DNA from 2 places in the Haliea atlantica genome. Region 2 is predicted to be linked to the other one. Evidence: predicted binding sites of a transcription regulator. Region 2 holds the regulator's gene; the other holds the start of a gene.

Region 1 (7,722 bases), on a different contig from region 2:
TGAGGTCGCGCTGGATCTCCATCAGCGTGTCCTGGAGGTGGGCGCGGGTCAGGGCATCCAGGGCGCCGAAGGGCTCGTCCATCAGCAGCACACGCGGCTGCATCGCCAGGGCCCGGGCGATCCCCACGCGCTGTTTCATGCCCCCGGAAATCTCGTCCGGTCGCTTGTCGGCGGCATCGCTCATGTGCACCAGCGCCAGGTGGTGGTCGACCCACTCGCGCATCTCGGCGCGGCTCTTGCGGCGCCGGAACACCTGCCGCACCGCGAGTGCCACGTTCTCGCGCACACTGAGCCAGGGCAGCAGGGAATGGTTCTGGAACACGACGGCACGCTCCGGGCCGGGCTCCCGCACCTCGCGCCCGTCGAGAATGATGCCCCCCGCGGAGGCCTGCAGCAGGCCGCCCACCAGGTTGAGTACCGTAGACTTGCCACATCCCGAGTGGCCAATCAGAGAGACAAATTCCCCCTCGCGGATCTTCAGGTTGACGTCGCGCAGGGCCTCGAACTCGCCCCGGGGCGTGGGAAAGCGCATGTCGACCGCGGATATATCCAGCAGGCACTTACTCATCTCAGTCTCCTTGTTGCCAGTCGACCCGGCGCTGCAGCAGCAACATCAACCGGTCGAGCAGAAAGCCGATCAGACCGATGGCGAGGACCGCCACCATGATCCGGCTGAGGGATTGGGAACTGCCGTTCTGGAACTCGTCCCAGACGAACTTGCCGAGCCCGGGGTTCTGCGCCAGCATTTCGGCGGCGATCAGCACCATCCAGGCAATGCCCAGGGACACCCGCAAGCCGGTGAAGATCATGGGGATTGCCGAGGGCAGGACGATCCGCCACACATGGCTGAACCAGCCCAGCCGCAGCACCCGGCTGACGTTGTCCAGGTCCGGACTGACGGCCTTCACACCCACCGCGGTGTTGATCAGGGTCGGCCACAGGGAACACAGCGTGACGGTGATCGCCGACACCACGAAGGCGCGCTCAAACAGCGGGTCATCGCCGGTGTAGACCGCAGAGACCACCAGGGTCACCAGGGGCAGCCAGGCCAGCGGCGAGACCGGGCGAAACAGCTGCACCAGCGGGTTGACCGCGCGATTCACGAAGGGGCTCAGGCCCATGACGATGCCCAGGGGAACCGCGATCACCGAGGCCAGCAGAAAGCCCGCAAGGACGGTGCCCAGACTGGTCAGGATCTGATCCAGGAAGGTCGGTGCGCCGGTGTAGCTGCGCCAGGTCGGCTGCCAGTCCGGCTGGTCCCGCAGGCGCTCGGCGATACGCTGCTCCTGCCGCTGGTAGAAGGCCGCGGCCCGCTCCCGCTCGCGCTGGTGCTCCCGCAACAGATTGGCCGCCTGCTCCGCCACCGCCACGGGGCCGGGAAACGCGCCCAGGGAGGTGTCCACCCGCTGCGCCGCGAATTGCCAGAGCAGCAGGAACAGTGCCAGTCCCAGCAGGGGTGCACCCAGGGTGCGCAGCAGCCACTGCCCGCTCTGTCGCAGCCCTTCGCGATCGCGATCCGGCAGGCGGGCATGCAGCTGACTGACAAGTTGCGAAGTATTCATGAATGCATCTCCAGCGTTTGGGTCGACTCAGGGCTGCTGATCGCCCTTGAGGCCGATGGGAAAGGCGTCGAGGTAGGCATTCGGCGCCGTGGCGTCAAAGGGAATGCCATCGATGAAGGTGGTGTGGGCCACCGGCCGGATACCGCTCTCGGTCTCGAAATCGGGAAAGTCCTGCGGCGACATCAGACCCTCGTCGATCAGGGCCTCCGCCGCCTGGCGGTAGATCTCGGGGCGGAAGACCTTGCGCGCGGTTTCCAGGTACCAGTCGTCTGGTTTCGCGTCGCTGATCTGTCCCCAGCGGCGCATCTGGGTGAGGTACCAGATCGCGTCCGAGTAGTAGGGGTAGGTCGCGTGATAACGGAAGAAGACATTGAAGTCGGACGCCGGGCGCACATCCCCTTTCTCGTACTCGAAGACCCCGGTCATGCTGTTGGCGATGACCTCGTAGTCGGCGCCCACATAGTGCGAGCGGGAGATCAGTCGCGCAGCCTCCTCGCGGTTGGCGTTATTGCGCTCGTCCAGCCAGTGCCCGGCGCGGATCAGGGCCTTCACCACCCGCACGTGCGTGTTGGGGTACTGCGCGGCCCAGGCCTGGGTAACGCCGAAGACCTTCTCGGAGATGTTGTTGCGGATGGCCAGGTCGGCCACCACCGGGACACCGATGCCGCGGAATACCGCCTGCTGGTTCCAGGGCTCGCCGACGCAATAGCCGTGGATGGTGCCCGCGTCCAGGGTCGCCGGCATCTGCGGCGGCGGCGTGACCGAAATCAGCACATCCGCGTCCAGGGTGCCGGCGGTATCGCCGCGCCGGGGCGCGTAATAGCCCGGGTGGATGCCGCCAGCCGCCAGCCAGTAACGCAACTCGTAGTTGTGGGTCGACACCGGGAACACCATGCCCATGCGGAAAGTTTCTCCGCCCTGGCGGTGAGCCTGGATGACCGGACGCAAGGCGGCGGCGCTGATCGGATGCACCGGCTTGCCATCCTGGTGAGGCACCTGCGGTTTCATGGCGTCCCAGACATCGTTGGCCACGGTGCAGGCATTGCCGTTCAGGTCCATGGTGAAGGCGGTAATGATGTGTGACTGCGTGCCGTAACCCAGGGTCGCCGCCAGGGGCTGGCCGGAGAGCATGTGGGCGCCGTCGAGCTCGCCGGAAATGGTGCGGTCCAGCAGAACCTTCCAGTTGGCCTGAGCCTCCAGTGTGACGTACAGCCCCTCCTCCTCGAAGAAGCCCTTGTCCCGCGCCACGGCCAGGGGCGCCATATCGGTAAGCTTGATGAAGCCGAAGGTCAATTCCGCTTTCTCGGGATAACCCAGCGCCTGCAGGGCAGCACTGCCCAGGGACAGCGCTGTCGCCAGCAGTATGCGCAGGGTGGCAAGGGGTCGCTTCATCACATGCTCCTCGGTTTTTTCGGCACAAAAAAAAGGCGCCCACGACACGGAAGGTTTTTCCGTGTGGTGAGCGCCATTGCTCGGTCGCTGGCCCCTGGGGACCCGGTCTGTCTGCAAGCCCGGACGCCGTTGTCCGGATTCACATTTGTTCGAGCAAAGCGCGTGCCAGATTCCCGACAAGCCGCGTAAAACGGCAAATCAGCCTATTTCAGGGGTCTCCGAACGTGCGGCCACGCACGCTCTGTGCGCACCAGCGCTGTGCAGACGCCTCAAATTCGCGCAGCTAGCCACCGAAAACCTCCGACAGGTTGAGGACCGCCCGCGCCACTTCCGGCAGCTTGCAGCCCTGGTTCATCGCCATGCGGCGGAGCAGGCTGTGCGCCTCGTGTTCCGAAAGGCCGCGGTGTCGAATCAGCAGGGCCTTGGCGCGGTCCACCAGCCGGCGCTCGGCGAGCGCCGTGCGCGCCTGCTCGAGCGCTTCCTGCAGGTCGGCCAGCCGGCTGGTCTGCTCTTCCAACAGATCAATCAGGGAGCGCCGCATGCCGGGTCGCAGCGCCTCGCCGTCGCCGACAAGCGCCGCCTCCGGCTGCTCCGACAGACGGTCCAGCTGGGCCAGGGCATGCACCTCCCGGTGGCAGGCGGCAAACTCCCGGCGCGACGCCGCCAGACTCTCCTCCGCGGCGTGGCGCAGATGCAGCGACAGTTGATCCTCCACCGCCTTCATGGCATCGATGCGCGCGGTACAGACGGCAAACCAGGTCTCACTGAGATCGGCGTCCGACGAGGATTCCGACTGCCGCGCCACGACGTGAGCGCGCAGGTCGTCCAGGGCCTGCTGGCTGGATACGTCGGCAAGCCACGACTGCCAGACCGCCAGGCTGCCCGCGTCGGCAAAGCGCGAGAAGACCTCCAAGCTGCGGCGCTGGCCCTCCTGCAAGACGACCAGCTTCTCGCTGCGCTGGGCACACAGCCGGCCGCTGGCCAGGCGCAAGGCACCCAGGGCGCGCTCCTGACCGGCAAGCTCCTTCCCCTGCATGAAGTGAAGCAGCGCGACCAGCGCCCGCGTCACCGCGGAATCGGTCGCGGTATCCGCGATGTCAAACACCACGCCCAGCAGGTCCTGGATCAGTCCGGTGTAAAAGTCGTAGATCCGATCCTCGTCCATTTCCAGGCGCGCGGTGCCGCGCAAAATCGCATCGCGTCGACCGAGCTGGTGGAGCACTCGCGCCAGCCGGCTGAGCAGGTGGCTGCCCGCCTGCTGCAGGGCCTCGTCGCGCTCCAGGTCCGCCAGCAGCTGATCGAAGGCCAGCACCTGCTGGTCCGTGGCGCTCACCAGGTTCCGCCGCTGCTGGCGGAAACGCTGCCCCCTCGAGCCGGTAAAAATGCCCGAGGCGCCACGCTCGCGCTGCAGGGCATGCACCAGGCCACTGACAATCACCACCAGGCGCACCCGCGGCAGCAAATGCTGCAGGGTGCGTATCTCACTCTGGCGGGCAGCAATCAGGAAATCAGCGGCGGACTGGGACATGGAGGCATCGCAAAACAGTGGACATATTCTTGACGATGCAAGGAGCGGGCCAGCACACCGACACGGCAATGCCGATGGCCTGGACTCGCTGCCGGCGTTATCATGGCGTCAGGTCCAGGCCTGACGACACGCAGCAGGAGTAGAGTATGCAGGATTTCCCACACCACTACCGCGTCCACGCCCGGGGCAGCAGTGACGGCCCGGTCAGGCTTGAGGGCGACAAGCTGCCGGTTCTGGAGACCACGCCGCCCCCCGAGTTCGGCGGCCCCGAGGGTTACTGGTCCCCGGAGAGCCTGCTCCTCGGTGCCGTGGCGGACTGCTTCATACTGACCTTCCGTGCCGTGGCCAGCGCTTCCCGCCTGACGTGGACGAGTCTCGAGTGCGACGCTACCGGCACCCTGGACCGAGTCGAGCGCGTCACCCGGTTTACCGCGGTCACCGTCGCCGCGCGTCTCAGCGTCCCCGAGGGCAGCGACCCGGAGAAGGCGCGGCGGGTGCTGGAGAAGGCCGAGGCCGCCTGCCTGATCACCAGTTCCATGAACGCGGAGGTCCACCTCGAGGCCGACGTGACAGTCGCCTGAGCAGCATGGACCGCTGGCTGACCGACTACGGTGTCACCCTGGGCGTGGGTGCCCTGATCCTGTTCATGATCTTTATCGTCTGGGACCTGGCGCGGCGGAGCGACGCCGGCCGCTTTGGCACCTTCATTCTCTATATCGCCCTGGCACTCGGGATCTTCGGCTTCCTGATCAAGGTGGCAATCACCTACCTGATGGAACACGGCGGGCTTTGAGCCGCGGGCAGTGCTCGCCCCCGCGCCCCCAGGATACCGATCCTCTTCCCGCGGGTTATCACCGCCCTCACGGTGATGCCACCCATCACTGAGCGCGCTCCAGTGCGGCCATCTGCCGGGCAATGGTTTCCGGGGATCCGGTGCGACGCGCCAGCAGGTAGTACAGCCCGGGCACCAGGTAGAGTGTAAACAGCGTGGCGAGCGCCACACCAAACAGAATGACCGCGCCCAGCACATTGCGACTGGCCGAGCCCGGTCCACTCATCAGCATCAGCGGCAGAGCCCCCGCCAGGGTCGAGACCGTGGTCATCAACACCGGACGCAGACGCAATTGGCAGCCCTCCAGGATGGCGTCCTCGAAGGCTCGCCCGGCATCGCGCAACTGGTTGATGAACTCCACCAGAAGAATGCCGTTCTTGGTCGCGATTCCGATCAGCATCAGCAGGCCGATCTGGCTGAAGATATTGAAGGACTGGCCCGTCAGCACCAGCCCCCCCAGCCCCCCGACCACGGCCAGCGGCACGGTGATCATGATCACCGTGGGGTGCACGAAACTTTCAAACTGTGCCGCCATGACCAGGAAGGTTACCAGCAGGGCGAGGCCAAAGGTTGCGTAGAGCGCGCCGGTGGACTCCTTGTAATTGAGAGACTCGCCGCGATAATCCACCTTCGCCATGGGGGGCAACTTGCGCTCGACCACCTCCTCGAGAAAGGTGAGGGCCTCGCCGAGGCTAACGCCCGGCGCCAGGCTGCCACTCAGGGTTACCGCACGCATGCGGTTGTAGCGGTGCAAGGCACTGATACCGGCGCGACTTTCCAGGCTCACCAGGTTGGCCAGCTGAATCAACTCGCCGCTGTCGCTGCGGACAAAGATATTGCGCACGTCATCCGGGCTGCTGCGCTGGCTTCGCTCCAGCTGAACGATAACCGGATATTCCTCACCGCGTTCACTGAAGGTCGACACCTCCTGCTCGCTCATCAGTGCCTGCAGAGCCTCGGCCAGGGCGCGTGCGCTGACCCCCAGCGCCGCCGCGCGGTCCAGGTCGGTATGCAGATGCAGCTGCTGCTGGGTTTCGCGCAGATCGCTGTCCAGGTTGCCGAACAGACCACTGCTACCGGCCTCGCGCAGCACAATATCGCGCCACTGCGCCAGGCTGCGGTAATCGGGTCCCTGCAGCACAAACTCCACCGGCGTATTGGCGCCGCCCTGCCCCAGCCCCGAGGGCAGGAATGCCATGACGCGGACACCCGGAATCTCGCGCCACTCGCGCATCAGCGCATCGCGCAGCTCGAAGGCCGAGTAGTCGCGCTGGTCGCGACTGACCATGGAGATTCGCGAAAAGGCACCATCGGGGGTCGTGGTGCCAAACGAGGGCGACACGAACAGCACGCGGGGAATAGTGCCATCAGCTGCTCGCTGCAGCGCCGGCGCCTGCAAGGCCTCGATCACCTGGCGCATGCTGTCAATGCCTGTGCCCTGCTCCGCCCGAGCCAGAACAAGCACCGTATCCTGGTCTTCCACCGGCACCTGCTCCAGGTGCAGCTGGTCGCGCATCTGGAAGGCGAGCAGTGCCAGTAGCGAGAGTAGAATCAGCATCAACAGCGGTCGCCGCAAGGTCCACTGCAGGCTGCTGCGGTAGCCGCGTGACAGGCCCTGCAATGCACTGCCGACACTGCGATCAAGCAGCGAGCGCCGCGCCTGGGGGCGCAGCAGCTTGCTGCACAGCATCGGCACCAGGCTGAGGGCCAGCACCGACGAGGCGATGACCGCGACACAAATCGCCACCGCCAGCTCGGCGAATATCCGCCCGGTCATGTCCTGCATGAAGACAATCGGCGTGAATACCGCCAGCAGTACGGCGGTGGTAGCGACCACGGCGAAGCCCACCTGGCGCGCCCCCCGGGACGCCGCCAGCAGCGCCGGCTCGCCTTCTTCCACACGCCGGTGGATATTCTCGAGCACCACGATGGCATCATCCACCACCAGACCGATGGCCAGCACCATCGCCAGCAGCGTGATCAAATTGACCGAGTAACCAAACGCCAGCAGGGCGATACAGCTCGACAGCAGGGACAAGGGTATGCAGACCACCGGAATCAGGGTCGCCCGCCAGGCGCCCAGGAACAGAAAAATCACCGCGGCCACGAGTGCCGTGGTGATCCCCAGGGTCCAGTACACACCGCTGATGGCGGCGCGAATGAAGGCCGAGGCGTCGCCGGATGCGGAGATTTCCATACCGTCGGGCAGGTCCGCGCGGACCGACTCGATCTCCGCACGGATGGCAGCCAGGACTTCCACGGTATTGGAGTTGGATTGCTTGACCACCCCCAGGGCCATGCTCTCCCGGCCGTTAGTGATAAACAGGCGGCGGCTGTCCTCACTGCCGATCTCCACCCGGGCCAGCTCGCCCAGGCGTACCAGGTGCCCGTCCGTACCGCGGGTAACC
Region 2 (7,722 bases):
TCCGCGGCAACCTGGGACAATCGCTGTCCGGCGGTGAGCGGCGCCGGGTGGAAATCGCCCGCGCCCTGGCCACCGAGCCGGACTTCATCCTCCTCGACGAGCCTTTCGCTGGCGTGGACCCAATCTCCGTGAGCGACATCAAGGACATTATCAACCACCTCAAACGCCGCGGCATCGGCGTGTTGATTACCGACCACAACGTGCGGGAAACCCTCGATATCTGCGAAAAGGCCTATATCGTCGGCGAGGGGCACATCATCGCCGAGGGCAGTTCCGCCGAAGTCCTGGCCAACGCGCGCGTCCGCCAGGTCTACCTCGGCGACCACTTCCGCCTGTAGCCGCGCGGGCACCTGCGCCAAGCGCCTTCCCGTCAAGCCCTGTTTTCGGCAGGCGCTAGCAAAAATCGCGCCAGGGTGTTGCAGCCCTTCGACACGGGGCGCTACACTGGCAGCTCCAGACAGCTGTCCAAGACGGTATCAGGACCCCTTCCGCTCGCGATGAAACAGTCCCTGCAACTCAAGCTAGGCCAACAGCTGACCATGACACCTCAGCTGCAGCAGGCCATTCGCCTGCTGCAGCTGAGCACCCTGGACCTGCAGCAGGAAATCCAGCAGGCCCTGGACAGCAACCCCTTGCTGGAGGTGGCCGAAGACGACTCCGGCGGGGATACCGAAGTCGACAACACGCAGCGACTGGAACGCGAAGCCCCCCAGCATACCGACGGCCCTCTGGAGAGCCTGGAAGGCACGGCGAGTGGTGGCAGCGGTGAAAATCGCGACGACTGGCAGACCAGCGGCGCCATGCCCGAGGAGCTGCCGGTGGATACCCAGTGGGAAGACCTGATTCCCACCGGCGCCCCTGCCGGCGCCGGCGGCGACGACAGCGACTTTGACCTCGATACCCGCAACAGCCAGTCGGAATCCCTGCAGGACCACCTGCGCTGGCAGCTTAACCTGACTCGCTTGTCCGACACTGACCGGGTCATCGCCCTGGCCCTGATCGACGCCACCGACAGCAACGGCCGCCTGCAGACCAGCGTGGAGGACATCCACGAGGCCTTTCGCGACGATCTCGAGATCGACCTCGAGGAGGTTGTGGCGGTTCTGCACTGCCTGCAGCAATTCGAGCCGGCTGGCGTGTGCACCCGCGACCTGCGGGAATGCCTGCTGGTCCAGCTGCAGCAGCTGCCCGCCAGTACCCCCTACCTCGAACAGGCCAGGCAGGTGATCAGCCGCTACCTCAACCAGCTCGGTAGCGGCGACTACAACCAGATCCTCCGCCGCATGCGGCTCAAGGAAGACCAGCTGCGGGCGGTCCTCGACCTGATCCGCACGCTGGACCCCAGCCCGGGCCAGCAGATCGGCGAGGACAGCACCGAATACATCATCCCCGATGTCTTTGTCAGCAAACGCAGTGGCCGCTGGGTCGTGGAGCTCAACCCCGACGTCGCCCCGCGCCTGCGCATCAATGACAGCTATGCCAGCCTGATCCGGCGCGCGGACAACAGTGCCGACAACAACTACCTGCGCGACAATCTGCAGGAGGCCCGCTGGTTCCTCAAGAGCCTGCAGAGCCGGAACGAAACCCTGATGAAGGTGGCCACACAGATTGTCGAGCGCCAGCGCGGCTTCCTCGAACACGGTGAAGAGGCAATGCAACCCCTGGTGCTGGCGGATATCGCCGAGGCCGTGGAGATGCACGAGTCGACCATCTCCCGGGTCACCAACCGCAAGTACATGCACACGCCGCGGGGCGTTTTTGAACTCAAGTATTTTTTCTCCAGTCACGTCGGCACGGCCAGCGGCGGCGAGGCCTCGTCAACCGCCATCCGTGCCTTTATCCGCAAGCTGGTTGCCGCGGAAAACCCGCGCAAGCCGCTGTCGGACAGCAAGTTGGCAAAGATGCTGGAGGAGCAGGGTATCCAGGTCGCCCGGCGCACCGTCGCCAAGTACCGGGAGATGCTGCAGATCCCCCCCTCCAATGAGCGCAAGCGATTGGTCTAGAATGCAAACTGTGCGGGTCTGTAAACCCGCCGATATTGGGCACCGCGCCCATTCAACGAGAAGGAGTCAGGTATGCAACTGAATATCAGCGGTCATCACGTCGAAGTGACCGATGCCCTGCGGGACTACGTGCAAAGTAAGTTCGAGCGCCTGCAACGGCATTTTGACCAGATCACCAATACCGAGGTCACACTGATCGTGGAAAAACTGGTTCAGAAAGCCGAAGCGACCATCCACGTCGCCGGTGCCGACATCTTTGCCGCCGCTGAATCCGAAGACATGTACGCCGCCATCGACGCCCTGGTCGACAAACTGGACCGCCAGCTGATTAAGCACAAGGAAAAGGCCCGCGGCCACTAGAAGACTCTCTCATGCAAATACTCGCCCAACTACTGACCCCGGAGCGCACCCTGTGTCGCGCCTCCGGGAGCAGCAAGAAGAAACTCTTCGAGACGCTGGCGGAGCTGATCGCCCGCGACCGCAGTGAGCTGTCCCAGTCGGAAGTCTTCACCCAGCTGGTCGCCCGCGAGCGCCTCGGCAGCACGGGCCTCGGTGGTGGTATCGCCATTCCCCACTGTCGCATCCCCGGCTGCCAGGAACCTCTCGCGGCTTTGGTCAGCCTGGAGGAGCCGATCGACTTCGACGCTCCGGACGACATGGCGGTGGACCTGCTCTGCGTGTTGCTGGTCCCGGATCAGGCGCACCAGGAGCACCTGGACATTCTCGCCCGGATCGCAAGGCTGTTCAGCCAGGGCGCCTTCTGCGAGGCCCTGCGCGATGCCGACAGCAACGACAAGCTGTTCCGCGCCGCGACGGAATGGGCTGACGAGGGCTGACGCCGCGTGCAACTGGTCATCATCTCCGGACGCTCCGGGTCGGGCAAGAGTACCGCGCTGCACCAGCTCGAGGACGAGGGCTACTACTGCATCGACAACCTGCCGGCGGCCCTGTTGCCAGCTCTGGTCGCGGAAACCCAGCGGGGCGAATTCGAGCACTTCCGCGGCGTTGCCGTCTGCATTGATGCCCGCAACGCCTGGCGCAACCTGCAGGATTTCAGCGGCATTCTGGATGCCCTGCCCGCCGATGTGCGCAGCGAGATCCTCTACCTGGACGCCCAGGACCCGGTTCTCATCAAGCGCTTCTCGGAGACCCGGCGCAAGCACCCCCTGAGCGGTGACCAGCTGCCCCTGGCCGAGGCAATCGATAGCGAGCGGCAGCTTCTGGAACCCATCGCCAGTGCGGCTGCCCTGGTGCTGGACACCAGCCAGATGACCATTTACGAACTGCGCGATGCCATCCGCCAGCGGGTCGTCGGCGACGGCACCGGCAGCATGTCGATCCTCTTCCAGTCCTTCGGTTTCAAGCGCGGGCTGCCCAACGATGCGGACCTGGTTTTCGACGTGCGCATGCTGCCCAACCCGCACTGGGTGAAGGAGCTGCGCCTACTGACCGGCCTGGACGCCGACGTGGCCAGCTTTCTGGAGGCACAGTCGATGACCGGCGAGCTGTTCGACAGTATCCGCCGGTTTCTCGACCAGTGGCTGCCTCACTACCGCGAGAGCAACCGTAGCTACATGACTGTCGCCGTGGGTTGTACCGGTGGCCAACATCGGTCAGTATACTTGGCCGATCGTCTCTACCAGTACTATCGCCAGCAATACTCCCACGTCCACCTCCGCCACAGGGAACTGCAATAGCAGCGCACGCCGTGATTGAGACCCGGATCACCATCATCAACAAGCTGGGCCTGCACGCGCGGGCGGCGGCCAAATTCGTCGGCTGCGCCTCCGGCTTCCGTTCGTCGGTAAAAGCGGGTCGCGATGGCCAGCTGGTGGACGGCAAGAGCATCATGGCCGTCATGATGCTTGCCGCCGGCAAGGGAACGGAGCTCGACCTGCACGTCGACGGTGAGGACGAACAGGAAGCGCTGGAAGCCCTGTGCGCCCTGATCAACAACCGTTTTGACGAGCCGGAGTAAGGCATGGGCAAGCGCAACCGGGCCCGGGTGGCGGAAGCGGATGAGCCGCGGCCGAGCAAGAGCGCCCGCAAACGTCACATGACAGCCCTGCAGGAGCTCGGCGAAGCCCTCACGCTGCTCAGCGACCGGCAGTTGGCGGCGGTGCCGCTGGATGACGAGCGCCTGTCCCTGGCCGTCCGCGAAGCCCGCAGGATCCGCCAGCACGGCGCCAAGCGGCGCCACCTGCAGTACATCGGCAAGCTGATGCGTGACATTGATGCCACGCCCATCGCGGAGGCCGTGGACAAGCTGGACAGCCCGCCCCCGGGCCTGCACAAGCTGATGCTCTATTGGCGCGAGGAATCCGCCGGAGACGCTGTCTCTTCCGGGGACGCCTGGGAAGACTGAGCGCGCTGCTCCAGGTCAAAAATCCGGTCCAGGCGCAATTGCGGGTCATCCCAGCTTCCCCCCAGCCGGTAGACGGCACTGCTCAGCTGCGAGACCTGCTTCTCAAAGACCTTGCTGACCACGTAGACCCCCGCTGCGGCCGGCAAGCCCCCGGCCAAGGCAGCGACCCAGGGCAGGTTGCTGGCAACGGGCAGGGTCGCCACCAGCTCTCCCGACAGGCTGCGCTCCGCAATCTGTGACTCGCCGCGGAATACCAGAGCAGAGCCGGCGCCAGCCAGCTCCAACTCCGGCACCCGCAATCGTCCCTCGCCCAACAGCAGGTCCCCCTGCAGGCGATCAAAGGAGATGCCGGACTCGAACACCTGGTTCAGGCTCAAGCGCTGTATCAAATCAGCGAGATTGAGAATGCTGACCACCCGCAGGGTACCCGAGGCCGAGGCCGGCGCGTTCAGAAAGCGGCCATCGCGCAGGTCGATCCGCAAGGCACCCTCGCTCCTCGCCAGGGCAAAGCCTCCCGGGGACCCGGGCCAGCGCAGGTCCAGCCCCAGGGCCCCGCCACCCGTCTCGAGAATCCGTTGATAGTCCAGGGCGGCCAGGGTTTCCCCCAGGTTGCCCACCCGCAAGCCCGCTTGCAGACGGGTGCCGTCACGGTCCCAGTGCAGACTGGCGGGCTGGCCCGGAGCCAGTGTCAGGCCGGGCACACTGCCCCGGAGCTGCCGCACATGGACGCCGTCGTCGGCAAAGCCGAGGGCGAATGCCAGCTGGCCAAAGGCGCGCCCCCGGCGATAAAGCTGCAGAATTTCGACCTCAATATCGGGCAGCGACTGCCACTGCCCGGGGTCCGACTCGTCCCCCGGCGGCCCACCTCCCGCAAGCACCGCTAGCTCCAGGCTGTCCAGCGCGAGCTGCGCCGCGCCCGGCCCCTCGGGCAGGCGCAGGCGGCCCTGGACGCCCGCGGCCTCCAGATCGAGCCGCCAGGCGTCGGGCTGCCGGCGCAGGTCAAGCACGACATCCCGCCAGTCGCGTCCCAGTGCGAGCAGGGTATCTAGCTGCAGGCCCTCCACGCTGGGCTGGAGCCCGGAAGCCTGCCCGCTTGGGCCAGACGTTTGCCCTGCGGGGGCGGCGTTGCCCGACACGGTGGGTGGCGCACTCGCCCGGTCGGCCATGCCCCCGGCGAGAAGCCCCTGCCAGGCCGCGAGGCGAAATTCCGGCAACTGCCCCGATACACGCAACAGGCCGGGCAGCAGCGGCAAGGGCCGGTCGCGAAACGCCAGGGAGGCGGCTTCGGCACGGCCACCACGCAGGGACAGTCGCGCGTCGAGCAGGCGCCCCAGCTGCAGGTCCAGGGGCACTGACTCGCCGCCAAGCTCGGCCGACAGGGCCAGTGGCAGGGCACGCTCGCGGGGCTTGTCGAAAGGAAAGGGAAGATCCAGCTGCACGCCACGCAGCGCCGATGTCAGCTCCAGCTTCGGTCGCGCCCCTGACTGAAAGCTCAGGCTGCCCCGGACCTCTGCTCCCCCCTCTGCGGGTAAGTCGCCGGGGAAGCCCAGCCAGTCTGCGAGAGATGCCATGTCCACCCGGCTGGCCATCTCCAGCTGTACCGGCCCGGGAACGAAAGCGTTCGGACTGCCGCGGTCCTGCTTCACGGCAAGCGTCAGGGCTTCCCCCCAGAGTCTCGCGCGCAGGTTGTCACCGGCAAAGCCACTGCCGCTCTCGTAGTGCAGGGTCCCGGACAGTCGGCCGAGATCAAGCCCTCCCGGGCGTACCTGCAGCGCGACGTCGTCCAGGCTGACTGCCACCCCCACTTCCGCGGGCCGGGGGCCGGGGGCTAGGGGCAGGTTCAGTCGCAGGTCGGCTGCCAGCTCACCGCTACCGCGCCAGGCATCCAGCGCGCCCCCCAGGGGCTCCGCCAGGGGCGACTCCCGGAGCAGGCGCAGTCCGTCACTGGCGGGACCGGCGAGGGTGGCACTGACCAGCAGTCGGAGTTCATCGTCCGCACTGCGCCAGGTTTCCGCCGACAGCCGGGTGACCTGGCTGTTGAACAATTGCGCCTGTTCCGACCAGAGGCTCACACGGCTATCATCGATCACCAGGGTACCCGACAGGGCCGAGAGCATCGGCCAGTGCGGGTCAAAACGCAGCCGGGCATCGGCGACGTCGAAAAACAGCTGCACTGTGCGCGCATCCCGCGCGCCCGGGCGCAGGCTGCCGCGCCAGACGAAACCGCCCTTGCGCACCTCCCCGGCCCGCAGGCTGTCGGACAGCCAGGTCAGCAGGCTGTCGGGCAGAATGTAGGGGAGGTACTTGTCGCGATAGCGCGGATCAATGCTTTCGACGCCCACCAGCAACTGCATGTCGACATCGCCCAGTCCGCGACGCAGGGGCACATCCAGCCCGAACAGGGCCCGCGCCGTGCCCTCCTCGCCGGTGGCGCTGAGCAAACCGCTGGAAAGCCGCAGCCAGTCGCTGTCCCAGTGCAGGTCAATGGCACCCGCCAGCTGACGCCATTGCAGGGGCTCTCGGTAGACCGTAGGAAAGTTCAGCGCGACATCCTGGCTATCCAGCACGACGCGGCCATGTCCGGCCCGAAGGTGGAGCTCTCCCGCGGCGCCCTCGACCCCCGGCGCCCCACGCCAGGAGTCCAGCGCAAGGCCCTCGAAACGGCCACTCACTGACCAGCTTTCGCCAGCCAGCGAAAGGTCGTCTAGTCGCAGGCGGAACACCGGCAGTAGGCCGGCGGGCTGAAGTGTCTCCAGCGCTTCACCTAGCCCCTCGGGCAGGGGGCTGTCTGGGCCGGCCAGCAGCCGCAGGGACTCCAGCCGCAGGCCGTGGGCGTTGAGCTGCGCGCTGTCCCCGTGGAGCGCCACCGACAGCGCCGGCAAATACTGATCGAGGGCTCCCTGGCGCAGGTGAAGGTCGCCGACCTGCAACTGCCAGCCGCGGTCCAGGCGCCTGACGCGCGCCTGACCGGCCAGCCGATCAAAGGGAAGACGCCAGGCGCGCGACCCGCGCCCCGACACGCGCAGGTCGGCGGCGTCGAAGCGCACATCCAGCCGCGGGTCGCCGCTCTTCAGGCCCAGCCAGACTTCAAGCTCGGCGCTGCCATCCAGATCAAGCGGCAGGTCTCTGTCGCCGGGCCACCAGCTGGCCAGCCCCCGCAAGTCACGCACCTGCAGCTGCGCATAGACGTCACCACTGTACTCGGCGGTATCAAAGGGATTACCCAGTCCATCGGCAAGCAGGGTCACCGCGGTACCACGCACAGTCTGCAGTTCCGCGCGCAGCTGGCGGCGGCTGCCATCCCGCAGCAGGCTGAGGTCCAGGCTGAGAACCTGTACCGAACCATCTGGCAGG

The links. Region 2 encodes sigma-54, which starts transcription at its own class of promoters, with help from an activator protein. Its sites were predicted from a motif close to TGGCACANNNNTTGCNNT; they were not measured.
Region 1: a site for sigma-54 is predicted at 3,105-3,122, ahead of ACYVGS_RS09380 (CmpA/NrtA family ABC transporter substrate-binding protein). Genes of this name have one in related genera too.

What each region holds. Positions count from the first base shown of each region.
Region 1 covers NZ_BAAGXL010000010.1:52,160-59,881, forward strand. Annotated here, with positions in the region: gene ACYVGS_RS09370 (ABC transporter ATP-binding protein) at 1-568, opposite strand, end outside; gene ACYVGS_RS09375 (ABC transporter permease) at 570-1,562, opposite strand; gene ACYVGS_RS09380 (CmpA/NrtA family ABC transporter substrate-binding protein) at 1,590-2,954, opposite strand; gene ACYVGS_RS09385 (nitrate- and nitrite sensing domain-containing protein) at 3,238-4,482, opposite strand; gene ACYVGS_RS09390 (OsmC family protein) at 4,629-5,063, shown strand; gene ACYVGS_RS09395 (DUF2788 domain-containing protein) at 5,069-5,275, shown strand; gene ACYVGS_RS09400 (efflux RND transporter permease subunit) at 5,361-7,722, opposite strand, start outside.
Region 2 covers NZ_BAAGXL010000003.1:939,363-947,084, forward strand. Annotated here, with positions in the region: gene lptB (LPS export ABC transporter ATP-binding protein) at 1-338, shown strand, start outside; gene ACYVGS_RS04420 (RNA polymerase factor sigma-54) at 498-2,003, shown strand; gene hpf (HPF/RaiA family ribosome-associated protein) at 2,076-2,363, shown strand; gene ptsN (PTS sugar transporter subunit IIA) at 2,375-2,839, shown strand; gene rapZ (RapZ family nucleotide-binding protein) at 2,846-3,700, shown strand; gene ACYVGS_RS04440 (HPr family phosphocarrier protein) at 3,712-3,981, shown strand; gene yjgA (DarP family protein) at 3,985-4,368, shown strand; gene ACYVGS_RS04450 (YhdP family protein) at 4,308-7,722, opposite strand, start outside.